Regions from separate parts of the Streptomyces sp. NPDC059166 genome, predicted to be linked through region 2. Evidence: riboswitches for the same ligand, from Rfam matches in the RefSeq annotation. Region 2 holds a riboswitch; each other region holds the start of a gene.

Region 1 (7,015 bases), on a different contig from region 2:
TCTTCGACGGGCTCCCGGTGGTCCTGGAGATCGGCTTCGGCATGGGCGAGGCGACCGCCCAGATGGCGGCGGACGACCCGGACACCGGCATCCTCGCCGTCGATGTGCACACGCCGGGCCAGGGAAACCTGCTGGGCCTCGCGGACCGTGCGGGTCTGTCCAACGTCCGTGTCGCCAACGGTGACGCGATCATCCTGCTCCGCGAGATGCTGGAGCCCGAGGCGCTGGAAGGCCTCCGCGTCTACTTCCCCGACCCGTGGCCGAAGAAGCGCCACCACAAGCGACGGCTGATCCAGCCGGAGTTCCTCGACCTGGTCGCGGGGCGGATGAAGCCCGGAGCCGTCCTCCACTGCGCGACCGACTGGGAGCCGTACGCCGAGCAGATGCTCGAAGTCCTCACGGCTCACCCCAGGTTCGAGAACACCCGGACCGACGGCGGCTACGCGCCCCGGCCCGCGTTCCGGCCGCTGACCCGTTTCGAGGGCCAGGGGCTGGACAAGGGACACGTCGTGCACGACGTGCTGTTCACCCGCCGCTGACCGGCCTCCGCCGACCGCGAGCAGGGCGGGATCCGGTCGGACGGGGTGCCCCCGGCCGGTGCACCGTGGCGGGTTGTCGGTGATCCTCGTTAGGGTCGTCAGGTGTCCGAGGGGTCCGTGCAGCATGAGCAGCCGGCCGTCCCGGTTCTCGAGGAGCAGCAGCTCGACGAGTTCCTGGGGGCCGTCCCGGAGCGAGGCCAGTGGCGATACCGGCCCCGCCGGGTCGGCATGGTCTGGCGCAGCAAGGCGTTCCGCGCCGGCGCGCTGATCACGGTGCTCGCGTTGTGCGGTCTCGTGATCCTGGCCCTGGTCCGTCAGCAGACGGGGACCGAGGGGTTCCTGGTGGGGCTGGGACTGGCCGTGCTGCCCGTACCGCTGCTGATGTCGGCGTTCCGCTGGCTCGACCGGGTCGAACCGGGTCCCTGGCGGAACCTGCTGTTCGCCTTCGCCTGGGGTGCGTGCGCCGCGGCGCTCGTGGCGATCATCGCCAACTCCTTCGCGACCCGCTGGATAGCGACGGCCACGGCCGACCCCGCGAGCGCCGACACCCTGGGGGCCACGGTCGTCGCCCCCGTCGTCGAGGAGAGCGCCAAAGCCGTCGCGATCCTGCTGATCTTCCTCTTCCGGAGACGGCAGTTCGCCGGCATCGTCGACGGGGTGGTGATCGCCGGCTTCACCGCGACCGGCTTCGCCTTCACCGAGAACATCCTCTACCTGGGCAATGCCTTCGGGGAGGACCAGCAGCTCGGGACCACCGGCTTCGCCTCGCTGACGGTGGGGACGTTCTTCGTCCGCGTGGTGATGTCGCCCTTCGCGCACCCCTTGTTCACGGTGCTCTCCGGCATCGGCTTCGGGATCGCCGCACCGGGCGGGCCCCGGCACCGGGTGCGCCGGATCGTCCTGCCGGTCCTCGGGCTCGCCTGCGCGATCGGCATGCACGCCCTGTGGAACGGCTCCTCGTCCTTCGGCCGGTACGGCTTCTACGTGGTGTACGGCGTGTTCATGGTGCCGTGCTTCGCCCTGGTGACCTGGCTGGCTGTCTGGTCGCGCCAGCGGGAGCTGCGCGTCCTCTCCACCGAGTTGCCCGTCTACGCCGCGGCGGGCTGGCTGACCCCCGCCGAGCCCCTCGCGCTGGCCTCGATGCGCGCCCGGGGCATGGCCAGGGACATGGCCCGGCACTGGAACGGCCACCCCGACCGCGCCCGGGGCAAGGCGGCGGCGCGTACCGTCGCGGAGTACGAATCCTTCGCCACCTCGCTGGCCATGCTGCGGCGCAGGGCCCGCCACGACGGTGCGGGCCCCGACTTCGCCCTCCGTGAGCAGGAGTTGCTGCACCACCTCTGGCATCGCCGGGACGTCGCCGGCCCCGCCCTGACCTACGCCGCACGAGCGACCGGGCGGCTGCGAGGGGCCCCACCCGCTCCGCCGCTTCCCCGGCAGTTCACCCCGGAAGGCGCGCATCCGCGGCCGCTCCCCGCCCCTCACCGGCACTACGGGGGCTACAACCCGTACCTGGACGACGGCGGCCGGCGGACACCACCCGCCTGAGACCCCGGTGACCGGATGACGGCTCAGATCTCCCGGGGGGCCTCAGGTGCCCGGAGGCCTGAGGTGCACGGAGGCCTGATGCACACGGAGGCCTGAGGTGCCCGGAGGGCTCCGGGGCGGCGGGACCTCACGTGGCCTGCGGACCTCGGGTGCCCGGCCGGGTCAGGCCGATGCCGCGTCCAGTTCGGCACGTTCGGCCTCGGTCAGCCGGAGCCCGGCCACGGCCGTCAGGGCGGGCAGCTGGCCGACGGTCCGCGCGGAGGCGATCGGTGCGGCGACGGTGGGCCTGGACGCCAGCCAGGCCAGGGCGACCGTCGCGATCTCCGCGCCGTGCTCCTGGGCGACCTTGTCGAGGACCGCCAGCACCTTGCGGCCGCGCTCGGTCTCCAGGTGCTTGCCGGCGCCCTCGGCACGGGCGCTGTCGACCTGGGTACCCGGGCGGTACTTGCCGGTGAGGAACCCTGAGGCGAGTGCGAAGTACGGGACCGCGGCGAGCCCCGCGCCCGCAGCCACATCCTGGAGAGCGCCTTCGTAGGTGTCGCGCGAGACGAGGTTGTAGTGCGGCTGCAGCGCCACGTAGCGTGCCAGGCCCTCCCGCTCGGAGAAGTCCAGGGAGGCACGCAGCCGCTCGGGGCTGATGTTGGAGGCGGCGATCTCCCGGACCGTCCCGGCCTTCACCAACTGGTCGAGCGCGGTGATGATCTCCTCGACGGGGACCGTCTCGTCGTCGAAGTGCGTGTAGTAGAGGTCGATGTGGTCCGTGCCCAGCCGGCGCAGCGAGGACTCGGCCGCCGCCTTGATGGTGGCGGGCGAGAGGCCCTTGTACGCGGGGTGTGCGCCGACCTTGGTGGCGATGACGACATCGTCGCGACGGGAGCGGGCCGCGAGCCACTTGCCGATCAGGGTCTCCGACTCACCGCCCTCGTTGCCGGGGACCCAGGCGGAGTAGGAATCCGCTGTGTCGATGAAGTTGCCGCCGGCCGACACGTACTCGTCGAGCACCGCGAACGACGTCCGCTCGTCGGCCGTCCAGCCGAACACGTTGCCGCCGAGGGCGAGGGGGAAGACCTTGAGGTCGGATGATCCGAGCGTGCGAAGAGAAGTCATGGAAGGCGACAACAGATCAGGGGAGCCTCGTATTCCACTTCACCGGCGTCCGTGCCGGTGTCCTTGCCGCCACAGTCCCGGCCGGCGCCGTCTTCCCCGACTGCCGCGCGCCCCCGCCCGGGAAGCCGTAAGCCCGGAGCCGAAAGCCCGGACTCGTGAGCCCGAAGAGCCCGAAGCCGGGAAGCCCGACGGGCCCGCCCACCGACCGCCCGCGCCCGCACCGCCCCGGACAGACCGACGGCCCTGACGTCGGGGGGTTGTGCGTCAGGACCGCCGGGGTTTCGAAGCGCCGGATACCGGCGTCTGGATCAGATCGAGAGACCCTTGCTCTGCAGCCAGCCCATCGGGTCGATGCCCGTGCCGTCCGGCGTGTGGATCTCCAGGTGGAGGTGGGGCCCCGTCACGTTGCCCGTGGCTCCGACCCGGCCGATGGTCTCGCCGGTGGTGACCTTCTGTCCGGCGGTGACGTCCATCGACGACTGGTGGCAGTACCAGACCTCCGTGCCGTCCTCGAGCTCCAGGACCGTGCGGTAACCGTACGAGCCGGACCAGCCGGCCGACTTGACCGTCCCGCTGTGCACGGCCTTGACCGGCGTGCCCGTGGGGGCCGCGAAGTCCAGCCCGGTGTGATGGCCCGAGGACCACATCGAACCGGCCTGGCCGAAGGTCGAGGTGATCGTGTACGACGAGGTCGGAATGGCGTAGCTCGCGGCGAGCTTGGCAAGGCGCTCGGCCTCCGCCTTCTTCTTCGCCGCTTCCTCGGCCGCCTTCTTCTTGGCGGCGGCCTCCTTCTCCGCAGCGCTCTGCTGCTTCGCCGCCTGTGCCGCGGCCGCTTCGGCGGCGGCCTGCTCCTCCGCGGCCTTGGCCTCGGCATCGGCGCCGGCCTGCTGCTGCTCGGCCTGCTGGAGGATGCGGGCGCGCAGCGCCTCGCCCGCGTCGGTGGCACCCTGCTCGGCCTCGGCCTCGGTGATTCCCGCGGTCGTGAGCGGAGATCCCAGGGCGGCCGTCTGCTGGTCCGCGCCGGAGCCGTCACCCATGAACGCGCCTACGCCGGGCAGGGACTTGACGTCAGGAAGGTTGTCGGCGATGGAATCGGGAAGAGAGATGGAGACCGGCGGCTTGCTCTGCGCGGTGGCCATGCCCCCCGCGCCGACAGCCGCGATGACACCGACCCCGAGGACGGTGGAGCTACGGGCGAGACCGCGCTGCTTGGCCACGCGATGACGGCCGCGTACGGGACGGATGGACTCCTCGGTGGGGTTCCATTCCTCTCCCGGCCTGTCCGGTTCACCGAAGCCGAAGGTTGACGGAGCCTCGGGGGCAGGCTGATTCGACGCCACGTGGGCGCTCTCCTTTCCTTCCTTCTCGCCTACCGGGTTAGCTGACGGGTTCGGAGCAGGAAGGTCTCCTACGGACCCCTTCGCCTCTCTCGAGACACAGGTGTCCGATTCACCCCATGTAGGTGGTTCCCCGGTTCCCTTGCGGAATTCGGCGCTGCGCACGGTGCCGCCTCTTGCGACGGCAGGTACAACCGCGCTGCGTTATCGAACGTTAATAGACACCAGGCTTTGATTCCAAGCCGTTCCGGCAGATCTCTGAAGGCTTCGGCCTGGACTTCAACGGATCAATCAGGCGCAACCGGGCGAGTTGAGCGCCCCTGATCCGGCCACCGGTTTCTGACGGTTCGTCAAATGTTATGCGGAGCGGGGTCCTGCGACTACCGAACGTCGCGACCGCTCATTCACCGCCCCGCCCCACGATCTTCACCGTCGTCCGCCGGGCCGACTGCCCGCGGGAAGGGCGTCCGACCGCGAGGAGCGCGAGGTCGTCCGTCGACCGTCCTCCGGTGTGCAGCCGTACGTCGTCGGTGAGCGCCGACAGCATCTCGTCCGGCCCCGGGAAGAGCCGGCCACGCAGCCGGGCCGCCGGATCGTAGAAGACCCCGTTCGCGTCCCGCGCCTCCGACAGCCCGTCGGTGAACGCCAGGAACGTCGCCCCGGCCGGGAGCGTCCACTCGTCCGAGCGGTCGGGTCCCGTGTCCAGGCCCATCCCGAGCGGCAGGGCGGGCACGGTCGGCGCGAGCACGTCGAGTGCCCCGTCCGCGTGCAGCACGATCGGCTCCGGATGCCCCCGGTTGACGACCCGCAGGATGTCCGAACCGGCCGGCACCTCCGCGAGGACGGCGGTGACGAACCCTTCCATGGAGTCGAGGCCGCCACGCCGCGACCCCTCCCTGGCCAGCGCCCGCTCCAGCCTCTGGACGACACCCTCCAGCGACAGCTCCTGCTCGGCTGCCTCCCGGAAGGCGCCGATGACGACGGCCACCGCCGCCACGGAGTCCAGCCCCTTCCCCCGGACGTCACCGACCACCAGACGCACCCCGTACGGGGTGTCCGCCACGGCGAAGAGGTCGCCGCCGACGAACTCGTCGGCCTGGGCGGCCTCGTAACGGGCCGCCACCAGCAGCCCGCCGATCCGGTCGTCCGGCACCGGGAGCACCGCCCTCATCGCGGTCTCGGCGATCACCCTGGCCGAGGCCAGCTGCTCGTTGCCGCGGCGTACCACCCGGTTGATGAGGAGCGAGAGCACGGACACCGTGAACACCGTGAGCAGATCGGTGATCGGCACCACCTCGGCGATACGGCCGTCCGAGAGGCGGATGGCGAGCACCACCAGGAACGCGGCCACGCCGGTCCGGACGGTCGAGGCCATCGAGAAGAACGGTGCCGCGATCAGCGGGGCGGCGGCGAAGAGGGGGACGGCCGACACCCTGGTGGGCGTCACCAGGTCGAAGACCACCCCCACACAGATCATCAGCGCCGGGAGATAGCGCACGAACATCCGCGAACGCGTGCCCCCGCCGGATCCGCCGCGGCGCAGCTCCTGCTTCCCCACCTGTGTACTCCTGCCCGGTCCGCCCACGGCTGCGGACGGTACCGCGCCCCACCCGGTCCCGCCGGAGCCTCGCCGTGCGGCGTGGCCCTGTGGGCCGAAGGGAGGAGCGTGCCGCCCCGCGCCCCGGGGGTCAGCCGGAGAGCCGGTGCTGCGCGTGGATCGTCAGTGCATCCCGTACGAAGACGGCAGTTCCGTCTCCGTGGCGATCGTAGTTCCTCGCGAAACGCGGATCGGAGACATACATCTCCGCGAGACCGGTCACGTACGAAGGTGTGACATCCGTGGTCACCGAAAGCCACGCGCAGTGCCGCCGGGCGATCTCCTGCACCTCGTCGCTTCCCGGCCCGAGTCCGGCCGCCCTCGCCTCACCGTAGTCCCGGGCGATCGCGTCGTGCTCGCCCACGAAGCGGGCGCGCTCCTCCTGGCCCAGCCCGCGCCACCAGCGGTCACCGCGCTCGTACGCCTCGCGGCCCCAGCGCTCGGTGACCTCCTGCTCGTACCTGCTGTGCTCGAAGCCGTCGAACACGTCCTCGGCCATGAGTTCCTCCCCTTCCTCGATCCGCCGGAGAGTGGTCCGCACCGAGACGATCTGCCGCCCGACGCGCTCCCGCTCCTGCTCCAGCAGGCGCAGATGGGTGCGCAACGCCGCAGCGGGGTCCCGCTGCCCCTCCAGCACGTCCTTGATCGCGGGCAGTGAGAGACCCAGCTCCCGCAGCAGCAGGACCCGCTGGAGCCGGACCAGGGCGTCCTGGTCGTAGTAGCGGTAGCCGTTGGCGGCGGTGCGGCTCGGCGCCAGGAGACCGATGTCCCCGTAGTGCCGGAGCGTCCGGCTGGTGGTGCCGGCACGCCTGGCGATTTCCTGGATGGACCACTCCATGCCCGGAACGCTAGATCTTCACGTAGCGTCAAGGTCAAGCACGCTCACC
Region 2 (7,015 bases):
GTCGGCGATGGTGACGTCCTCGGTCTCACCGGAGCGGTGCGACATCATGCACTTGAAGCCGTTGCGCTGCGCCAGCTCGACGGCGTCCAGGGTCTCGGTCAGCGAACCGATCTGGTTGACCTTGACGAGCAGGGCGTTGGCCGAGCCCTCCTCGATGCCGCGGGCGAGGCGCTCCGGGTTGGTGACGAAGAGGTCGTCGCCGACGATCTGGACCTTGGAGCCCAGCTTGTCGGTGATGACCTTCCAGCCGGCCCAGTCGTCCTCGTACAGCGGGTCCTCGATGGAGACCAGCGGGTACGCGGAGACGAGCTCCTCGTAGTACTCGGTCATCTCGGCGGCCGAGCGGGACTTGCCCTCGAACTCGTAGACGCCGTCCTTGTAGAACTCGGACGCGGCGACGTCGAGCGCGAGCGCGATGTCGCGGCCCGGGACGTAACCGGCCTCCTTGACGGCCTCGATGATGAGGTCGAGGGCGGCGCGGTTGGACTCGAGGTTGGGGGCGAAGCCGCCCTCGTCACCGAGACCGGTGGACAGGCCCTTGGTCTTCAGGACCTTCTTCAGGGTGTGGTAGATCTCCGCGCCCCAGCGAAGGGCCTCGGAGAAGGACTCGGCGCCGATCGGCGCGATCATGAACTCCTGGATGTCCACGTTGGAGTCGGCGTGCGAGCCGCCGTTCAGGATGTTCATCATCGGAACGGGCAGCAGGTGCGCGTTCGGGCCGCCGAGGTAGCGGAAGAGCGGGAGGTCCGAGGCCTCGGACGCGGCGTGGGCCACGGCCAGCGAGACGCCGAGGATGGCGTTGGCGCCGAGGGAGCCCTTGTTCTCGGTGGCGTCCAGGTCGAACATCGCCTGGTCGATGAGGCGCTGCTCGGTGGCGTCGTAGCCGACGAGCTCCGGGCCGATCTGCTCGATGACGGCGAGGACGGCCTTCTCGACGCCCTTGCCCTGGTAACGGTTGGGGTCACCGTCGCGAAGCTCGATGGCCTCGAACGCGCCGGTGGAGGCTCCGGACGGAACAGCAGCACGTCCCGTGCTGCCGTCGTCGAGGCCAACCTCGACCTCGACCGTGGGGTTGCCCCGGGAGTCGAGGATTTCCCTGGCTACGACGACGTCGATGGACGGCACGAGGCATCTCCTTCTGGGATCTGACACTGATTGGGCAGGGTCACTGTGGCCTTGCGTCACGAGCCTAACCGGCCCGGCCCGCTCCGTCGGCCGTCCGCCCGTCCCCTGGGACGAAAAAGGACCCGAGGGCCTGCATTACGGACAAATCTCCAGAATCTTACTGGACAGTAACCACAACAGTTGAACGCTCGCCTCCACGGGTGAGCGGTGGCCCGCTCCCGGGAGGGCGGTGGCCGCGCTCCCGGGTGCGCGGCGCCCCTGATCCCGCACCCTCGCGGCGGGTGCGGAACGGCCCGGCCCGGCGTGCGGGGGGTCTGCACGCCGGGCCGGGCCCTCCGGGGCAGGAGGAAGACCCCGGGCTGCTTCCGACTACTTCAGGTGGAGCTGCTGCCCCGGGAAGATCAGGTCGGCCTTCTCGACGATGTCGTCGTTCAGCTTGAACAGCTTCTTCCAGCCGCCCTTGACCTTCTTCGCGTCGGCGATCTTGCTGAGGGTGTCGCCGGCCTTCACCTTGTACTCGCCGTCACCCTTGGCGACCTTCTTGCCGTTGGGGGTGGTGACGGTCTTCTCGGGGGCCGTGCGCTTCTCGCTGCGCGTGGTGGGCTGCTCGGCCTTGCGCTCCGGCGCGGCCTTCGGGGCCGTGTCGCCGTTCTTGGCGGAGCCGGTGTCGACACCCGGGTCCACACCGTCGTTCGTGAGGCCGCCGGCGGAGGCGCAGGACCAGGCGCCCGGGCCCTGCATGTCGAGCAGCTTCTCGGCGACCGCGATCTGCTGGTCCTTGGTGGCCAGGTCGGCGCGCGCGGCGTACTGCGTACCACCGGCCGCGGCCCAGCTGGACGCCGAGAACTGCAGGCCGCCGTAGTAGCCGTTGCCGGTGTTGATGGACCAGTTGCCACCGGACTCGCACTGGGCGACGGCGTCCCAGGTGTCCACGGAGGCGGCGGAGGCGTTGGTCGCGCCCATGAGCGGCACGGCGACGGCGGCACCGGCGACACCGGCCAGGGTCGCGATCCGAACGGCCTTGGACGGGCGACGGTGCTTGCCCGTGCTGGAAAGCAGCATGGTTCTCCTCACCGACGCCTACGAGGTGAGCTGTCGGGTTCGGGCCTGTGAGTTGCCCGGCCACCCGCTCCCGCGGGCGGCTCCACCCCTAGCCGTCCCCCTCCGTCTCTCGACGTCCGGGTCCGGCACCTACCTGGGTCCCCCGCTCCTGCCTACGGCGCTTTACGCGTCGGTACCCCTCGACCGACGGCAGGATTCGGCGTGACGGTCGAAGGTGCCCGCGGTGCGAGCGGCTCCGACGGTAATCACACGCAACGCCCACATTCAAAGATGGACATAACGACCAATCAGCCCGTAACGAAGCGGCGCGAAGGATCGTTTTCGCAGGTCGGAGCCAATACGGACGGACCGGACGCCCGAGACGCGCCGACCGACGCAAAGAGACCCATGTCTCACTTACGCATAAGTGGACATAGGCCTCTTAACTGCCCCCGATTTCGGGGTGTTTCAACGCTTTGGATCAGTTGGCGGGGGTCTCCGCCGAAGCGTCCTGGGCACTGTCGCCGACACCCAGGTCCAGGCTCTGGCCGGGGAGGATCAGGTCCGGGTCGGGACCCAGCTCGTCCTTGTTGGCCTCGTAGAGGGCCGGCCACCCGCCGGGGAGCTCCTGCGCGTCGGCGATCGCCCACAGGTTGTCGCCCTCGCGGACGGTGTACGTGCCCTCCGCGTCCTCCGCGCCCTCACGCGCGCCGGAGTCGCCGCGCGAGGCGTGGCGGGCGGTGTCGCGTCCGGTGCCGGGCGCCGAATCGGCGCCCTCCTCGGGCGCGGGGGCACCCCGGTGCTTCCCGCCCTTCGGTGCCTGGGAGTCCTCGGGCGAGGGCGTCGCCGAGGGGGAGGCCGAGGGAGAGGCCGCGGACTCGCCGCCCTTCTCGCTCCCGCTCGCGTCCTCCTTGCCGGCGGACGCCTTCCCCTCCGCGGCGTCCTTCCCCGCGGAGGCGTCGTCGCCGTCCGCGGTGTCCGCCGCGCCACCGGCCTCGGCCGAGGGGTCCTCGGAGGGCCCGGCGCTGTCCGCGGAGTCGTCGGACGGCTCGTCGCCCGGATCCACGCCGGGCAGCGTGCCGTCCAGCGCGAGCCCGGAGATCACGGCGCAGCTGGCCCACGCCTGCGGGCCCTTGTCGTCCAGCACCTTCTCGGCGACCGCGATCTGCTGCGAGCGGCTGGCGAGGTCGGCCCGGGCGGCGTACTGCGTACCGCCGTAGGCCGACCAGGTCTCCTGGGAGAGCTGCAGACCGCCGTAGTAGCCGTTGCCGAGGTCGGCGCTCCACATGCCGCCGCTCTCGCACTCGGCGACGTTGTCCCAGGTGGTCGCTTCGGCGGCCTGCGCGCCGCCCGCGCCGAGCAGGGGGATGGCGATGGCCGATCCCGTGACGCCTGCGGCGACGACGATCGCGGGTGCCTGGCGAGGGCGACGGTGTCTGCCGTTCGCGGAGCCCATGGGATTGCCTTCCGTGTGACTGACATGTGACGGGTGGGTCGAGGGGTGAACCTAGCCCTACTCGAACGTGTGTCACAAGTCGATGCAGCGGAGATCACGTGAAAGTCACAGAGTTGACAGAGTGTCACTTCTGACGGCGGGGAGGCGCGTCCCGAACTCCACGGGAAGCGTGCACAGTCCACGCATGACGAGACCGCCACGCCGTCCCGGATCGGCCCCATCCACGGCGATCCGCAGGTCGGGAAGGCGCCGGGGCGGCGTCGCCCGCGTCACCCGCCCCTCCCGGCGGGCCTGTCGGGCGTCCGGGCGGCGGAGGGTACCGGCCCCTTCTCCGCGGCACCGACCGTCACCGCGCGCGAGATCCAGGCCGTCCGCATACTGAGATCGCCGGGGCCGTCGCCGGCCTGCGCCGGGACGGCGGTCACAGCCCCGCGCGGGGAGGGAAGCCTGAGCCGGAGCCCGGTACTGTCGTCCGGTGAACCGCACTCCGCAGCCCGAACTCTTCACCTGGGAGTTCGCGACCGACCCGTACCCGGCCTACGACTGGCTCCGCGAGCACAGCCCCGTGCACTGGACGGTGCTGCCCAGCGGTGTCGAGGCCTGGCTGGTGACCCGGTACGCGGATGCGCGCCAGGCCCTGGCGGACAGCCGGCTCTCGAAGAATCCCGCACACCACGCGCAGGACGCGCGGGGGAAGAGCAGGACCGGCATCCCCGGCGAACGCAGCGCCAACCTGATGACCCATCTCCTCAACATCGACCCTCCCGACCACACCCGGCTGCGGCGGCTCGTGTCCAAGGCGTTCACCCCGCGCCGGGTCGCCGCGTTCGCTCCGCGCGTGCAGGAGCTGGCCGACTCCCTCATCGACGCCTTCGCCGAGAAGGGGAGCGCGGACCTCATCCACGACTTCGCCTTCCCCCTCCCCATCTACGCGATCTGCGACCTGCTGGGCGTTCCCCCCGAGGACCAGGACGACTTCCGAGACTGGGCCGGGATGATGATCCGCCACGGCGGAGGCCCACGGGGCGGAGTCGCCCGTTCGGTCAAGAGGATCCGCACGTACCTCACCGAGCTGATCCACCGGAAGCGGGCGGACCTCGGGGACGACTTGATCTCGGACCTCATCCGCGCGTCCGACCACGGTGAGCACCTGACGGAGAACGAGGCGGCGGCGATGGCCTTCGTGATCCTCTTCGCGGGTTTCGAGACGACCATCAACCTGATCGGCAACAGCGTCCACGCGCTCTTCGGCGATCCGGCTCAACGAGCCGTCTTCCAGGACGCGGTGGAACGGGGGGACGGCGCGGTTCTCGACGGCGCCGTGGAGGAACTGCTGCGCTTCGACGGCCCGGTGGAGCTGGCCACCTGGCGGTACGCCACCGAGCCGCTCGAGATCGGCGGCCGAGCCATCCGCGAGGGGGACCCCGTCCTGGTGGTGCTCGCCGCCGCCGACCGGGATCCGGAACGCTTCCCTGAGCCGGGCACCCTGGATCTCGTCCGCCGGGACAACCAGCACCTCGGGTACGGCCACGGCATCCACTACTGCCTCGGTGCGCCCCTTGCGCGGCTGGAGGGGCGCACCGCCCTGGAGACGCTGTTCCGCCGGCTGCCGGACCTTCGGCCGGCGGTCGAGCCGGACGATCTCCGGTGGCGGGGCGGGCTCATCATGCGTGGGCTGCGGACACTCCCGGTCGAGTTCGCCCCGGAGTCGGCCGCCGGCCGGTCGTGACCCGCCCCGTTCGTCCTCCCGGGCGCGGAGCCCGGGGCGACGGGCCGGGGTCCGGTCCGGAGCCGTCGCTCACCCCTCGACGCGGTCCCGCCCCCCGGTGAGCCCCTCCGCCGCCCGGATGGCGTCCCGGTAGGTACGGGCGGCGGCCCGCAGGGCGGCCTCCGGGTCGATACCGTCCTCCTCGGCGCGCACGGCGAGGGCCAGCAGCCGGTAGCCGGTCCCCTCGGTCCCGGCCGCGTCGCCCTCGGGGAGGGCGACGTCGAGACCGGCGGCGCGCACCCTGCTGCCGAGCTTGGCCGCGAGCGCGAGACCGGGCTGCCCGAGGGGCACCCCGTCGGTGACCGATTCCCGCTGCTTCTCGATCGCCTTCGTACGCATCCAGTGCGCGCGCACGTCCTCCGGGGTCTCGGCGGTCTCGTCCCCGAAGACGTGCGGGTGCCGGTGGATCAGCTTCTCGACGATGGTGGCCGCGACGTCGTCGATGCCGAACGGCTCCTCCTGGTCCTCCTGCGCGATGCGTGCGTGGAAGACGACCTGGAGCAGTACGTCCCCGAGCTCCTCGCGCAGTTCCTCGCGGTCGCCGTCCTCGATGGCCTCGACGAGTTCGTACGCCTCCTCGATGGCGTACTTCGCGAGGCCCTCGTGCGTCTTCCGCGACGTCCACGGGCAGGCGAGCCTGATCCGGTCCATGACCTGCACCAGATCCAGGAGCCGGGCGCCCGGCAGGTCGTACGAACCGGGCAGCAGCTCCAGGTCGGGCATCCGTACCCGGCCCGAACCCCCCAGCCGGGCCAGGCCGTCGGTGAGCCGCTGGTCGCCCTCGCCGCCCACCAGGACCACGACGGTACGGGCACCCGCACAGTCGTCGACCAGTTCCTCGGCCGGGGGTGCGGTGTGCTCCACGGCGATCCCGGCCTCCCGCAGGTAGGGGAGCTGGGGGTGGTCCCGGTCGGCGCACAGCACGCGGTCTGCCGCGTGCAGCGTCTGCCAGGCGGGCCAGGACAGCAGTCCGGGGGCGACACGGTGGCTGGAGGTGAGCAGGACGATGCGGCCGGGGTCTTCAGCGTTCACACCCCGAACCTACCTCCGCGTGCCGGGGTCAGGCTCCGGCCTGGGGGTCCTGGCCCGGGAAGGTGGTGACCTGGGTGATCCACGGGGCCTTGTACGTGCTGAGCTGGACCTTCTGGTCGTCCCAGCTGCCGTAGCGCGGGTTGACGTCGATGTGCAGGGCCTTCGACGCCTCGGTGAGCGCCTTGCCCACCACCTGCTGGCCGTCCGGGGTCTGCAGGTCCGCGCCGAGCGCCCGGGCGAGCTTGGGGAGCTGGACCTCCTTGCGCAGGTCGTCCTCGATCTGGCCGGGGGCGACCCAGCGCTGTTCCAGCATGACCGTGCGCAGGCCCTGGTCGCCGCCGGACTGCGAGGCGGCGGCGGAGTGGATCTGCTGGATCTCCTTGCGGCTGACGGTCACCCCGGCGTCCTTCGCCGCACGGTCCAGGACCCGTCCGAAGATCAGGCTGTGCAGCTTGGCCCGGTTCAGCTGACCGGACTTCTTCACCAGTTCCTCGGACTGCGCGGATTCCTGCTGGGCACTGCGCACGTCCGACGCCTGCTGCTGGACCGTCGCCACGTCGATCCGCTCGCCGCCGACGACGGCCGCGGCACCG
Region 3 (7,015 bases), on a different contig from region 2:
GCCAGCGCCTGGGCCAGGCCTCCCATCTCCACGTGGACCGCGGCCACCGGCTTGGCGGGGCCGGTGGCCGCGGCCTCGCGCAGTGCCGCCGCGAGGACCTCGCCGTCACCGGTCTCCGCCTCGCCGTTCTCCCCCACCCAGGGGATGGCGGTCACGATCACCGCGTCGCACGTGCGGTCCTCGAGCGCCTCCGACAGGGCGTCCCGGAAGTCACGCGGAGAGGCCGCCGTGGTGAGGTCGCGTGGCGGGCGCGGGCGCAGGCCCTCCGCGAGGCAGGCGTCGTAGGTGAGCAGGCCGAGCGACTCCGAGTTGCCGAGGATCGCCACCCTCGGCCCCTCGGGCAGGGGCTGGCCGGCCAGGAGCAGTGCGGTGTCGGCCATCTCGGTCACGGTGTCGACGAGGATCACTCCCGCCTGCCGCATCAGCGCGGACACCGTCGCGTCGGGGATCCGGCTGACCGGGACGGCGTGGCCGGGCGGTGTGGAGCCGCTGTGCCGGGCGCCCTTGACCACGACCACGGGCTTCACGGCGGCCGTCCGGCGGGCGAGCCTGGTGAACTTGCGGGGGTTGCCGAGTGATTCGAGGTACAGCAGGGCGACGTCGGTGCCCTCGTCCTCGAACCAGTACTGCAGGAAGTCGTTGCCCGAGACGTCGGCACGGTTGCCCGTGGAGATGAAGGCGGACAGGCCGGCGCCCCTGCGGTGGAGTCCGGACAGGACGGCGATCCCGATGGCACCGGACTGGGTGAAGAGACCGATCCGCCCGGCCTTCGGTACTTCCGGGGCGAGGGAGGCGTTGAGGCGGACCGCCTCGGAGGTGTTGATGACGCCGAAGGCGTTCGGGCCGATGATCCGCATGCCGTACGACCGGGCCTGGCGGACGAGTTCGCGCTGCCGCTCACGGCCTTCGGCCCCGCGTTCGGCGTATCCGGCGGACAGGACGACGAGGCCCTGCACCCCGTGCTCCCCGCAGTCGGCGACGGCCTCGGGCACACGGTCGGCGGGGACGGCGACGACGGCGAGGTCGACCCGCTCACCGATCTCCCCTACGGATCGGTGAGCGGGAACTCCCTCGACGGTGTCGTCGTCATCGGCGAACGACGTGTTCACCGCGTAGGCGCGTCCGGTGAAACCCGCGCCGAGCAGATTGCGCAGCACCGTCCTTCCGACGCCGCCGGGAGCGCGGCCGACGCCGACGACGGCCACGGAGCCGGGGGCCAGCAGACGCTGCACGGAACGTGCTTCGGCGCGCTGCTCGCGGGCCCTCTGGACGGCGAGCGACTCGGCGGTGGGTTCGATGCCGAGCGTGAGGTGCACGGATCCGTCCTCGAAGCTTCGCCGCTGGGTGAAGCCCGCGTCCCGGAACACCTTGATCATCTTGTTGTTGGCGGGCAGTACCTCGGCGGCGAAACGGCGGATGCCGCGCTCCCTCGCGACCGCCGCGATGTGTTCGAGGAGGGCCGACGCCACTCCGCGGCCCTGGTGCGCGTCCTGGACGAGGAAGGCGACCTCGGCCTCGTCCGCGGGCGCGGAGGCCGGTCTGCCCTGGCCGTCGATCCGGTCGTACCGGACGGTGGCGATGAACTCCCCGCCGACCGTCACGGCCAGCCCCACCCGGTCGACGTAGTCGTGATGGGTGAAGCGGCGCACGTCCCGGGCGGAGAGGCGCGGGTACGGGGCGAAGAAGCGGTAGTACTTCGACTCGTCGGACACCTGCTCGTAGAAGCTGACCAGCCGGTCGGCGTCGTCCGTGGTGATGGGCCGGATGCGGGCGGTGCCACCGTCGCGGAGCACCACGTCCGCCTCCCAGTGGTCGGGGTACGCGTGGTGCGGACTCTGCTCCCCAGTGGGCTCCATGACCAAAGCCTACGGCCGGCGCACCGGTCGCGGCAGGTCCGAGGCGGGGGCACGCTGGGGCCCGCGGGCGGTGTGCGGGCCGGCGGCGACGCCGGGCACAGCAGTGCGCGCCACATGAGACACTGGTCTAGACAACCCATTGATACGTGAAGGGCAGAACCATGGCTGAGCGCCGCGTCAACGTCGGTTGGGCCGAGGGCCTGCACGCCCGCCCCGCTTCCATCTTCGTCCGTGCCGCCACGGCGTCCGGCGTCCCCGTGACGATCGCCAAGGCCGACGGCAACCCGGTGAACGCCGCCTCCATGCTCGCGGTTCTCGGTCTCGGCGCCCAGGGCGGCGAGGAGATCGTGCTCGCCTCCGAGGCGGACGACGCCGAGGTCGCCCTGGACCGTCTGGCGAAGCTGGTCGCCGAGGGGCTCGACGAGCTCCCGGAGACCGTCTGATTCCAGCCGTTCCCATCCGGAACCGCTCTGCGGAGAAGCCGCGGCACCCCATCGGGGGGCCGCGGCTTTTTCAGCTTCCTGAGGACCTGGAAGTAAATTCGGACATCGCCTTGGAATTTCCGTTCCAGGGCAGCAGAAATAAAGCCCTCAGGCAATAACTCTCTTTGTATACGGCCCCATTGTTAATGACGGGCACCGGCGATGTTTACGGGGTGTTGCGAAGTTCTCACCCCGGGGGCCGCCTCCGGGGTGCCCCGCCTTTCCGTACGCCGCAGGCGATGGGCGGCGGTGGCCCGCTCCGCGTGCTGCGTGGCGATGGCCCTGGCCCGCTCGCTGTCACGGCGGGCCACGGCGTCCACCAGGGCCCCGTGCTCGGCCCAGGAGTCCGCGGGACGGACCGGCTGCTCGACGGCGTACATCCAGGCGATCTTGTGCCTGAGCTGGGTCAGCAGCGCGATCAGGGCGGGACTGCCCGAGGCCTGGGCCAGCGTCTCGTGGAACCAGCTCCCCAGCGAGCGCAGATCCTCGCCCTCGCCCCGGCGCACCCGCTCCTGCCCCAGTCTGACCAGGCCGCGGAGCACCTTGAGGTGGGCATCGCTGCGGCGCTGGGCAGCCCGCGCGGCACCGAGGGGCTCCAGGAGCATCCGGATCTCCAGGAGGTCGGCGGCCTCCTGCTCCGTGGGCTCCGCGACGCACGCGCCGGCGTGCCGCCGCGTGACGACGAACCCCTCGGACTCCAGGGTGCGCAGCGCCTCGCGCACAGGGACCCGGGAGACGCCGTAGCGACGCGCGAGCACCTCCTCGGTGAGGCGGCTGCCGCGCTCGTAGACACCGGAGACGATGTCGTCACGGATCGCCGTGCATACCGAATGCGCGGGAATGCGCATGTCCGAACCTCCGCCTTAATCCCCGCGAAACGCGGCCGATCGACGCCTGTTCTGTGACTCTATTGCAACCGGCGGGAATTTCCGATGGCGGGACGGAATCCAGGGATATCTTTTGGCCAGAACGCAGTTCGGACAAGGCTTCGGCGGGGGGCACCACAAGGCACCGCGAAGGCCCCCGCACGCCCGGGTTCCAGGGGGATTCCCGCCGGAACCCGGGACCAGGTGCGGGGGCCTCGGGCGGATGCGGTGCGCGGAGGGTGCGTCAGACCTGGACGCCGTGGGCGCGGAGGTAGGCGACGGGGTCCATGTCCGAGCCGTAGTCGGGGGTGGTGCGGGCCTCGAAGTGCAGGTGCGGCCCGGTGGAGTTGCCGGTCGAGCCGGAGAGGCCGATCTGCTCCCCGGAGCCGACGCTCTGGCCGACGGAGACGCCGATGGAGGACAGGTGGCCGTACTGGGTGTACGTGCCGTCCTTCATCCGGAGCACGATGTTGTTGCCGTAGGCGCCGCCCCAGCCCGCCTCGACGACCGTGCCCGCGCCGACGGCGACGACGGAGGTGCCGGAGGCCGCCTGGAAGTCCACGCCGGAGTGGCTGCCGGAGGACCAGAGCGAACCGCCGGACTTGTAGCCGGTGGTCACGTGGGACCCGGCGACCGGGAGGTGGAAGGCGTTGAGCCGGGCACGCTCGGCGGCGCGCGCCGCGCGGGCCTTCTCCTCACGCGCCTTCTCGGCACGGGCTTCCGCCTTGCGCTCGGCCTCGGCCTTCGCCTTCGCCTCGGCCTTCGCCTTGGCGGCGGCCTCGGCCTGGTGGCGCTGGGCCTCGGCCTGCGCCTGGATCTGGGCGGCGAGGGAGGTGTCGAGAGCGACGGTCTGGGTGAGACCGGTCGAGGCGGGGGCGGCCTCCGCGTCCGCGGCGAGGGCCGGGGAGGCGGTGGCGCCGATGACACCCGCGGTGGCCAGGGCCGCGATACCCGCGACCTCGGCACCCTTGCGCGTCAGGCGGTTCGGGGCACGGTGCTTCCCGGTGGCACGGATGAACGCCATGGAGGGGCTGGTCCTTTCCTTCCTTCTCGCCTACCGGGTTAGCTGACGGGTTCGGAGCAGGAAGGTCTCCTACGGGCACCCGGACCTCGTGCGAGGTACGGGCGTCCGATTCACCCCAGGGACTTCATGGGTCCCCGGCTCCCCAGGCTCGCGCCTGACGGGGACTCGGCGATGGCTGCCCGTCGCCGCGGTTGCGGCTTTCGTCCGGCGGACAGCCGGCCCGACGCTAGAGCGAACGGCCTCACCGCTCCAAACGGAAAGGGGCCTTTGTCGGACATCCCACAGGACAAAGGCAATGTTCCTCATCAAGTCGGACAAATGACGGAACCCCGGCGGTCGCGACCGCCGGGGTTCCCTCTGTGGCCTGGATCAGCCGCTGACGACCGACACCTCGCCGATGCCGAGCGCCTTCACGGGCTCGGCGATCTGCGCGGCGTCCCCGACCAGGACCGTGACCAGTCGGTCGACCGGGAACGCGTTGACCACGGCGGCCGTCGCCTCGACGGTGCCTGTCGCGGCCAGCCGCGCGTACAGCTCCGCCTGGTAGTCGTCCGGGAGGTGCTGCTCGACCTGATCGGCGAGCGTCCCCGCGACGGAGGCCGCCGTCTCGTACTTCAGCGGTGCGACACCCACGAGGTTCTGCACGGCCGTCTCACGCTCGGCGTCGGTCAGCCCCTCGGCCGCGAGCGTGCGCAGGACCTTCCAGAGGTCGTCCAGCGCGGGGCCGGTGGACTCGGTGTCCACCGAACCGCTGATGGCGAGCATCGCGGCACCGGTCCCCCCTGACGCCGTGCCGGGGGCCGTGGAGCGCAGCACCTGCCCGAACGCGCGGACGCCGTAGGTGTAGCCCTTCTCCTCCCGCAGGACGCGGTCCAGCCGCGAGGTGAGCGTGCCGCCGAGGCAGTAGGTGCCGAGGACCTGGGCCGGCCAGACGCTGTCGTGCCGGTCCGCGCCGATCCGGCCGATCAGCAACTGCGTCTGCACGGCTCCCGGACGGTCCACGATGACCACTCGACCGGTGTCGTCCGCGGTGATCGGCGGGACCGGCCGCGCCTGGCCGGGGTTGCCCGACCAGTCGCCGAGGGTTTCGGCGAGCAGTCCGTCGAGGTCCACTCCGGTGAGGTCGCCGACGACGACCGCCGTCGCCGTGGCGGGGCGGATGTGCGCCTCGTAGAAGGCACGCACGGCGGCTGCGTCGATCCGCCGGACGGTCTCCTCGGTGCCCTGGCGGGGGCGCGACATCCGCGCGGTGGCGGGGAAGAGCTCCTTGGAGAGCTGCTTCGCGGCCCGTCGGGCGGGGTTGGCCTGCTCGTGGGGGATCTCGTCGAGACGGTTGACCACCAGACGCTCGACCTCGCTCTCCGCGAAGGCGGGAGCCCGCAGCGCCTCGGCGACCAGGCCGAGCGCCTTGGCCAGCCGCGAGACCGGGACCTCCAGGGAGACGCGGACACCCGGGTGGTCGGCGTGCGCGTCGAGCGTCGCCCCGCACCGCTCCAGCTCCGCGGCGAACTCCTCGGCGGAACGCTTGTCCGTGCCCTCGGACAGCGCCCTGGCCATGATCGTGGCCACGCCGTCCAGCCCCTCGGGCTCGGCGTCCAGCGGCGCGTCGAGGAAGATCTCCACGGCGACGACCTGCTGGCCGGGGCGGTGGCAGCGCAGCACCGTCAGCCCGTTGGGCAGGGCGCCTCGCTCGGGTGCGGGGAAGGCCCAGGGCCTCGCCTCGCCTGCGGTCGGCTGCGGGTGGTACTCCATCGCTACTCCAGTCACGGCTGCGTCGGTCACTTGTCGGCCCCCTCGTGCGCGTCGCCGCCGTCCGTCTCGTCCGCCGGTTCCACCGGCTCGTAGACCAGGACCGCACGGTTGTCGGGGCGCAGGTGCGCCCGGGCCGCGGCCCTGACCTCGTCGGCGGTCACATCGAGGACCCGGCCGACCGCGGTCAGGGCGAGCTGAGGGTCGCCGAACAGGACCGCGTAGCGGCACAGTTCGTCGGCGCGGCCGGCGACCGTACCGAGCCTGTCGAGCCACTCCCGCTCCAACTGCGCCTGGGCGCGCTCCATCTCCTCGGGAGTCGGCCCCTCCTCGGCGAAGCGCGCGAGCTCCTCGTCGACGGCCGCCTCGATCTGCGGCACCTCGACACCACCGGAGGTCTTGACGTCCAGCCAGCCCAGCGAGGGCGCCCCGGCCAGCCGGAGCAGCCCGAAGCCGGCGGCGACCGCCGTACGGTCGCGTCGGACCAGGCGGTTGTGCAGACGGGACGACTCGCCGCCGCCGAGCACCGTCAGCGCGAGGTCCGCCGCGTCGCACTCGCGGGTGCCGTCGTGCGGCAGCCGGTAGGCGGCCATGAGCGCACGCGCGGGGACCTCCTCGCGGACGACCTCGCGCAGCTGCTCGCCGATGATGCCGGGCAGTGTGCCGTCGCGCGGGGGCTGCTTCCCGTCGTGGGAGGGGATGGAGCCGAAGTACTTCTCGATCCAGGCGAGCGTCTGTTCCGGATCGATGTCGCCGACCACGGAGAGCACCGCGTTGTTCGGCGCGTAGTACGTGCGGAAGAACGCCTGCGCGTCCTCGAGCGTCGCCGCGTCGAGGTCGGCCATCGAGCCGATGGGCGTGTGATGGTACGGGTGGCCCTCCGGGTAGGCGAGGGCGGTGAGCCTCTCGAAGGCCGTGCCGTAGGGGACGTTGTCGTAGCGCTGGCGGCGCTCGTTCTTCACCACGTCCCGCTGGTTCTCCATGGACTCCTCGTCGAGCGCGGCGAGCAGCGAGCCCATGCGGTCGGCCTCGAGCCAC
Region 4 (7,015 bases), on a different contig from region 2:
CGGCGGCGTTGAGCACGGTCAGGCGGGTGACGGGACGCCCCTCGTTGAGCGGCACCGGACCCTCCGCGTACAGGATCTCTCCGGGAATCATCGGCTGCTCCCCCGTCAGACGATCGGCTCGTGGACGGTGACGAGCTTGGTGCCGTCGGGGAAGGTGGCCTCGACCTGGACGTCGTGGATCATCTCCGGGATGCCCTCCATGACGTCGTCCCGGGTGAGGATCTTCCGCCCCGACGCCATGAGTTCGGCCACGGTCCGGCCGTCGCGCGCGCCTTCCAGGAGATGCGAGGTGATCAGTGCGACCGCCTCGGGGTGATTCAGCTTCAGTCCACGCGCCCGGCGCCTCTCCGCGACGTCGGCGGCCACATGGATGAGCAGGCGTTCCTGTTCGTGCGGAGTCAGTTGCACGCTTCCACCCTCTTCGTGTTCCGCCCGGTACCTGCCCCGGGCGCAGCGGGACCCTATCCCGGCTTCAACACTCTGTTGAACGATGAAGAGGATTCCGCGACCAGGTATTGCACGTTAGGGCGGAAGTTTTTCCGGCGCGTTAACTGATCTTTTGCGGATCGATGGACATCAGGCCGCGCAAGCCGTTCTCCAGCACCTCGGGCCCCACTCCCCCGAACAGCGCCTCCTGCGCCAGGAACCCCTGGGCGGCGGCGATCATGGTGCGCGCGACGTCGCCGGCCGGCACGTCGGAGCTCATGGCACCGGCCTCGCGGTACGCCTCGACCAGCCTCACCCATGCCGCGCGCATCCCCGCGTACCCTTCGTCGAGCGCTCGCGCGAGGCTCTCGTCGCGCATGCTCTCGGCCCACACCTGGACGACGAGCATGGCGCAGGCGCGGCGCTCGAGTCCGTACATCTGCCCCTCCAGGGCGCCTCGCAGCACCCTGCCCAGCAGCACATCGGGGGCGGGCGGCGGCGTGAGATCCGCCGCCCGCTCGAAGGCACCGCGGATGCGGCCGAAGGCCTCCTCGGCGATGGCCGCGATCAGCTCCTCCTTGCCCGCGAAGTAGCGGTAGACGGCGCCCGCCGAGAGGCCGACCTCCTTCAGCACGTCCTGCATGGAGGTGCCGTGGAAGCCGTTGCCGGCGAAGCAGCGCGCCGCACCGGTGAGGATCTGCCTGCGGCGGGCGTCGAGGTGCTCCTGGGATACACGTGCCATGCGACCAATATAAAACGAACGTTCCTTCTTGACAACGCCCGGGCCCGGCGTGACAGTGGTGGCGCCATAAAAACGAACGATCCTTCTCTTTGAATCGAGGCGTCCGCAATGCCAGCTGCACCGAACCGCCGTGCGGTGGCGGCCATCCTGCTCGTCCCGCTGACAGTGACCCTGGCGCTCTGGGCCTTCGCCTGGCCGGCGGCCCGGACAGCGCCACGCGACCTGCCCGTCGGCATCGCCGGTGCGGCCCCGGCCGCCGATCAGCTGGAGCAGCGGCTCGAGCGGCGCCCCGGCGCCTTCGAGATCCACCGCTACACGGACGACGCCGCCGCCCGCGCCGCGATCGAGGAGAGGGTCGTATACGGCGCGGTGGTGATCACGGGGAACGGGCCGCGGCTGCTCACCGCGTCCGCGGCGGGTCCGGTCGTCGCCCAGCTCCTGACCGAGGCCGTGAAGGCGTCGGCACCGCCCGGGACCGCCGTCCCGGTCACGGACGTCGTCGCGGCACCGGAGGCGGACCCTCGCGGCAGCGCGCTCGGCGCCAGCATCCTGCCGCTCGCACTCGCCGGTGTGGCCGCGGGTGCGATCGTGACCCTGCTCGGGCTGCGCGGGGTCCGCGGCGTCGTGGCACTCGTCGGCGGGGCGGCCCTGGTCGGCATCGCCGCGACCGGACTGACCGACAGCTGGCTGGGGGTGCTCACCGGTGACTGGTGGACCGAGGCGGGCGTGATCGGGCTGACGGTGCTCGCCATCGGTGCGCCGGTGGCGGGCCTCGCCGCGCTGATGGGCGCACCGGGCATCGGCGTGGGAGCCCTGCTGATGGTGCTGCTGGGCAACTCGTTCTCCGGTGTCACCAGTGCGCCCGAGATGCTGCCCGAACCGGTCGGGGCGCTCGGCCAGTGGCTGCCACCGGGGGCGGGCGGTTCACTGCTGCGTTCGGTCGCGTTCTTCGACGGGAACGCCGCGGGCACGGCGACCACGGTGCTCTCCACCTGGGCGCTGCTCGGCCTGGCCGCCGTCCTGGCCCGCGGACGCGTCCGCCCCGAGCCGACGGCGGAAGGCACGGAGCGCCGCACCGGGGTCAGCGCACCGGCGCTGACGGGCTGATCCCGCACCGCACCCCGAGGAGGCCGTGCTGCGCCACAGCGGCGGGGCACGGCCTGCTCGTCCGGCGCTCGCCCGCGGCGGTGGCTCAGGGACCCGACATGCCGCGCCCGGCGCGCGGGTAGTCATCCAGCAACTCTCTCCCGACGAACCGGTGCGGGGCCGCCTCTCCGATCTCGGCATCCACACACGTGAGCCGGCGCGTGAGCGCGCGCCGCTGACGGCCTACGGGCCGTCACACGGGCTGTACCACCGTGGAGATCGGTGCCGCCGTCGAACGGGACACCGTGCTCGACGCCCCGGCAGTCCCGGCGTTCGGACCGGTGCACCACGTCCGGAGAGCAGCACGCCGTCCCGGCCGCCGCATTCCGCGAGGTGAACGCCAGATGCTCCCTTCCCCGTTCCCACCGCTCCCGGCCCTGACCCGGGCCGAGGCCGAGTTCATCGACCGCTACCTGGAGGCGGTCGATCAGCTGGGCCGCATCAATCCGGCGAGGGGAGGCGACACGTACGGGGCGCTCCGCGCGGCACAGGCCCTCGTCTCTCACGCCACCGCCCTCCGGGAGGCACTGAAGCTGATGCACGAGCGAGGCGAGTCGGAGATCCACGCCGAGACCCTGACCCGGGCTCTGCGCCTGCTCGACGGGGAGCGACGGGCGGGCCGGGTCGCCGTACCTCCGGCGCCCTCGGACTGAGCATCCGGGACCGGCTGTTCCCGACGCCGGGTCCCGCGCCGGTACTCCTTCTCACGACACGCCCGATGGCCGAACGAGTTTTCCCCGCTCGTTCGGCGTAGGACGTCCCCCGGCCGAGGGACAGGCCAACTTGCGCGACGGGCGCGGGCTCTGAACGGAATCCGTCCTTCCATCGCTGGTACACGGCGCCTCCGGCGTGGCTCCGAAGCCCGCGGCAGACCCGCGCCAACCCGATCGGGCGAGTCGTGACGACCCTCACATGTCGTCACTTCGAAGAGAAAATCCGGCAGACCTTGCGTAAAGATCCCTGGGACGACAAGAGCCCCCGCCACCGCGGCGGGGCGGTCCGGGCGGACGCCGAGTCCTGCCGCCGTCCGGATGACTGGTCGACAGAGTGGATCGGCAGGAGTGGAGGACCCGAGCAGTACGGGTCGCCGGGCAACCGGACGACCCTCGGGGTGAAGCCGCAGCGTGCGGCCGGGCAACTTCGCCAGCCCGAACCCGACAGGTCATCCTTCACAGGCGGCTGACGAAGGGTTGCGCATGACTGCGCAGGTTCATGTCCCGTCTCTGTTCGCCCGGGTCGGCACGGCCTCGGTCCTCACATTCGCCGTGGGCACCACGATGATGGCCCCCGGATTCGTGCACGAAGCCGAGGCCGCCGCCCATTCGGCCACCGCGCTGAAGATCGCGGCCTCCAAGAAGGGTGCTCCGTACAGATGGGGAGCCACCGGCCCCCACCGCTTCGACTGTTCGGGGCTCACTCTCTACTCGTTCAAGAAGGCCGGGAGGAAACTCCCCCGCACGGCCCAGCAGCAGTACAACAAGACCCGTCATATCTCCAGGTCGCAGCGGCAACGCGGCGACCTGGTCTTCTTTCACGCGGGTCGCAGGGTCTACCACGTCGGCATCTACGCGGGCGACGGAAGGATCTGGCACTCACCGAAGACGGGGGCCGTGGTCCGGCTGGAGAAGATCTGGGCCTCGAACGTCTGGTACGGGAGGGTCCGCTGATCCTTTCGCCCCTTCCGGCCCGGTGCGGCAGGGGTCCGGTCACCAGGACCGGACCCCCGGCAGGGTGAGCGCCGCGCCGCTGCCGCCCTCGACGCCCCGGCGGCACGCGGCCGGCGCAGCCACGGCCCGGGCCGGTCCACCAGCCGCGCCACGGCCGGGAACCGGACGAGTGCGAGCAGCGCGACCGCCGAGGCCGGCAGGGCGATGCCGCGCAGCGGGGGCGGCAGGGCGGCTCCGCAGCCGGGCGCGGTGGCGCCGCGGGACCGGGCGCACCGTGAGCGACCGCGCGTGTGAGCCGGCGGATCAGGCCTGCGCCGGTACCGGCCAGGGAAGCGCGATCGCCACCGTCTTGCCCCCGTCCGGCGTGGGCGTGACGGTGAGTCGGCCGCCGTACTCCTTCGCCAGGGCCCGGATGATCACCATGCCCCGCCCGTTGTCCTGCCGGACGGCCGCCGGAAGCCGTTGGGGGCGGCGCGGGTGACTGTCCGTCACTCCGAGGCTGAAATGCCCCTCCTCGTCGAGCCGGAGGCCCACGGTGAAGGTGGGTGACTGGCCGAAGGTGTGCTGGACGGCGTTGGTGGCGAGCTCCGAGACGATCAGCCGGATGGTGTCGGCGGCGTCCGCCTCCTCGGCCAGTCCCCATTCGGTGAGTACTCGGGCCACGTATCTGCGGGCCACGGAGACCGAGGCCGGATCGCTCGCCAGAGTGACGGTTGCTTCCTGATGGTCTGCCATGGCGACGCCGTCCCTTCCCACCCGGACCGACATGTGAGTCGGCCTGGACTGTGCTTCGCGCCAGACTGCCACCGATACCGCGCCCGATGACGGCGATCCCCCAAGATATGCATATATCTGTCGCCCATTACGGTGAACTATGCCCCGGAACCGGCGCGCTGGCGCGACACTGACCCTTTTGAGGCCGGTTCCCTCGGAGCCGGCCCTCCGTACAACGGGAGGAGACCGCCGTGCGGAACGGCCCCGCGGTGCGCCGCCGCAAACTCGGGGAGGAACTGCGCGCCCTGCGCCACACCTCCGGACTCACGAGCCGGGAGGCCGCTGCCCTACTGGGCTGGCACCAGTCGAAGGTGAGCCGCATCGAGACGGGGGCGAGCGGGGTGACCCCCCGTGACGTGACCAGGCTGCTGGACGTGTACGGGGTGGACGACCGCCAGCTGCGCTCCCTGCTGCAGACCCTGGCGGGTTCCGCCGGCGGCGGCGGAAACGGATGGTGGCATGCCTACCGCGGGCTCATCCCCCCGCAGTACCGGGACTTCATCAGCCTGGAGTCGCAGGCCTCCACGGCCCGCACGCTGGAGACCTCGGTGGTGCCCGGTCTGCTGCAGACCGCCGACTACGCGCGGGCGGTGACCCGTTCCTCCCTGGACGGGCTGCCGTCGGCACAGCTCGACTCCCTGGTGGAGGTGAGGCTCGCCCGGCAGGGCGTCCTCATGGGGCCCCGTCCCCTCCGGCTGAGCGCGGTGCTCGACGAGGCGGTGCTGCGACGGGAGGTCGGCGGGCCCGGGGTGATGAGAGAGCAATTGCGCCATCTTACGGAGATCGCACAACTCCCCCACGTGACACTCCAGTTACTCCCGTTCGAGAAGGGCAGCTATATCGGCCTGTCGGGACCTTTCGTCATTTTCTCTTTTGAGACCACTTCCGACCTGGACGTGGTCGTTCTTGACCATCTGACGAGTAGCCTCTACCTGGAGCGGAGAGAAGACCTTGAGGCGTACAGCTCGGCCTTCCGCACGATGCGGGCCCACGCACTGTCGCCGGAGCGCTCACTGGACCTGATCGCCCGGATCGGCCGCGGCGGTCGGGAGGAGCCCGAAGAACGCCCGAGGGGGGCACCATGTCCTACCGTCCCGCAGAGCACACACCCGAATGGCGCCGCAGCAGCCGGAGTACCGGGATGAACAACTGCGTGGAGACCGCACGCCTCGAGGACGACCAGCTCGCCGTACGGGATTCGAAGGCCACCGACCTGCGGCCCCTGAGCTTCTCGGCCGCGGCATGGACCGTCTTCCTGGCCGGCCTGGACGGCCCCCGGGTCAGCTGACCGGCAGGGGCGCGGTCGCCACGAGGGTCTCCACCGCCGACCCCACCTGCCCGTCCGTGAGATCCGCGCGCGCGGTCAGCCTGAGCCGGGAGACACCGTCCGGCACCGAGGGCGGGCGGAAGCATCCCACGGCCAGCCCCGCCGTCCGGCAGTCGGCCGCCCAGCGCACCGCGGCGTCCGCCGAGGGGGCCGGGAGCGCCACCACCGCCGCGTCGGGACGTACCGTCCGAAGTCCCGCCGAGGTGAGCCTGCCGTGCAGTTCGAGCGCCACGGCGCCGGCCCTGGCCGCACGCCCGGGCTCCCTGCGGAGCACCCGGAGTGCCGCCAGGGCTCCGCCGACCGCCGCGGGAGCGAGGCCGGTGTCGAAGATGAACGTGCGGGCGGTGTTGACCAGATGGCGGATGACCCTGGCGGAGCCGAGCACCGCCCCTCCCTGGCTTCCGAGCGACTTGGAAAGGGTGATGGTGGCGACGACCCCGTCCCCGCCCGCGATCCCCGCGGCGGCGAGCGCCCCGCGTCCGCCCTCGCCCAGGACGCCCAGACCGTGTGCGTCGTCCACCAGGAGCGCCGCACCGCTCGCCCTGCACACCTCGGCGAGGGCCGCCAGGGGGGCGGCGTCGCCGTCCACCGAGAAGACCGAGTCGGTCACGGCCAGGGTCCGCCCCTCGTGACCGTCCAGCGCTCGGCGCACGGCCTCGGGGTCGGCATGCGGCACGACTCGGGTGGACGCCCTGGAGAGGCGGCAGCCGTCCACGATCGAGGCGTGGTTGCCCGCGTCGGACACGATCAGTGAGTCCCGCCCGGACAACGCGGTGAGCGCGGCGATGTTCGCCGCGTAACCGGAGGAGAACACGAGCGCGGCTTCGAATCCGCAGAAGTCGGCGAGCTCTCGCTCCAGTTCGGCGTGGAGTGCGGTGGAGCCGGTGACCAGGCGGGAGCCGGTGGAGCCGGCGCCCCAGGTGCGTGCCGCGG

What was found. Region 2 has a riboswitch for cyclic di-AMP ahead of ACFXOA_RS15930 (transglycosylase family protein). Riboswitches for the same ligand answer to the same signal wherever they lie in the genome.
Region 1: another riboswitch for cyclic di-AMP. It lies ahead of ACFXOA_RS28455 (M23 family metallopeptidase); the one in region 2 lies ahead of ACFXOA_RS15930 (transglycosylase family protein).
Region 3: another riboswitch for cyclic di-AMP. It lies ahead of ACFXOA_RS25760 (M23 family metallopeptidase); the one in region 2 lies ahead of ACFXOA_RS15930 (transglycosylase family protein).
Region 4: another riboswitch for cyclic di-AMP. It lies ahead of ACFXOA_RS30170 (C40 family peptidase); the one in region 2 lies ahead of ACFXOA_RS15930 (transglycosylase family protein).

What each region holds. Positions count from the first base shown of each region.
Region 1 covers NZ_JBHZCI010000049.1:27,476-34,490, reverse strand. Annotated here, with positions in the region: gene trmB (tRNA (guanosine(46)-N7)-methyltransferase TrmB) at 1-539, shown strand, start outside; gene ACFXOA_RS28465 (PrsW family intramembrane metalloprotease) at 642-2,087, shown strand; gene ACFXOA_RS28460 (aldo/keto reductase) at 2,250-3,194, opposite strand; gene ACFXOA_RS28455 (M23 family metallopeptidase) at 3,503-4,534, opposite strand; cyclic di-AMP (ydaO/yuaA leader) riboswitch at 4,546-4,698, opposite strand; gene ACFXOA_RS28450 (PP2C family protein-serine/threonine phosphatase) at 4,932-6,035, opposite strand; gene ACFXOA_RS28445 (TipAS antibiotic-recognition domain-containing protein) at 6,220-6,966, opposite strand.
Region 2 covers NZ_JBHZCI010000018.1:61,220-68,234, reverse strand. Annotated here, with positions in the region: gene eno (phosphopyruvate hydratase) at 1-1,125, opposite strand, end outside; gene ACFXOA_RS15930 (transglycosylase family protein) at 1,495-2,187, opposite strand; cyclic di-AMP (ydaO/yuaA leader) riboswitch at 2,188-2,357, opposite strand; gene ACFXOA_RS15925 (transglycosylase family protein) at 2,648-3,622, opposite strand; gene ACFXOA_RS15920 (cytochrome P450) at 4,098-5,351, shown strand; gene ACFXOA_RS15915 (nucleoside triphosphate pyrophosphohydrolase) at 5,421-6,422, opposite strand; gene ACFXOA_RS15910 (SurA N-terminal domain-containing protein) at 6,451-7,015, opposite strand, start outside.
Region 3 covers NZ_JBHZCI010000039.1:38,615-45,629, forward strand. Annotated here, with positions in the region: gene ACFXOA_RS25745 (GNAT family N-acetyltransferase) at 1-1,856, opposite strand, end outside; gene ACFXOA_RS25750 (HPr family phosphocarrier protein) at 2,018-2,299, shown strand; gene ACFXOA_RS25755 (GntR family transcriptional regulator) at 2,482-3,186, opposite strand; gene ACFXOA_RS25760 (M23 family metallopeptidase) at 3,449-4,228, opposite strand; cyclic di-AMP (ydaO/yuaA leader) riboswitch at 4,241-4,409, opposite strand; gene ACFXOA_RS25765 (M16 family metallopeptidase) at 4,598-5,980, opposite strand; gene ACFXOA_RS25770 (M16 family metallopeptidase) at 6,007-7,015, opposite strand, start outside.
Region 4 covers NZ_JBHZCI010000059.1:17,351-24,365, forward strand. Annotated here, with positions in the region: gene ACFXOA_RS30145 (urease subunit beta) at 1-91, opposite strand, end outside; gene ACFXOA_RS30150 (urease subunit gamma) at 106-408, opposite strand; gene ACFXOA_RS30155 (TetR/AcrR family transcriptional regulator) at 548-1,168, opposite strand; gene ACFXOA_RS30160 (ABC transporter permease) at 1,277-2,275, shown strand; gene ACFXOA_RS30165 (hypothetical protein) at 2,659-2,967, shown strand; cyclic di-AMP (ydaO/yuaA leader) riboswitch at 3,326-3,507, shown strand; gene ACFXOA_RS30170 (C40 family peptidase) at 3,511-3,981, shown strand; gene ACFXOA_RS30175 (ATP-binding protein) at 4,285-4,716, opposite strand; gene ACFXOA_RS30180 (helix-turn-helix domain-containing protein) at 4,947-5,900, shown strand; gene ACFXOA_RS30185 (DUF397 domain-containing protein) at 5,897-6,043, shown strand; gene ACFXOA_RS30190 (8-amino-7-oxononanoate synthase) at 6,036-7,015, opposite strand, start outside.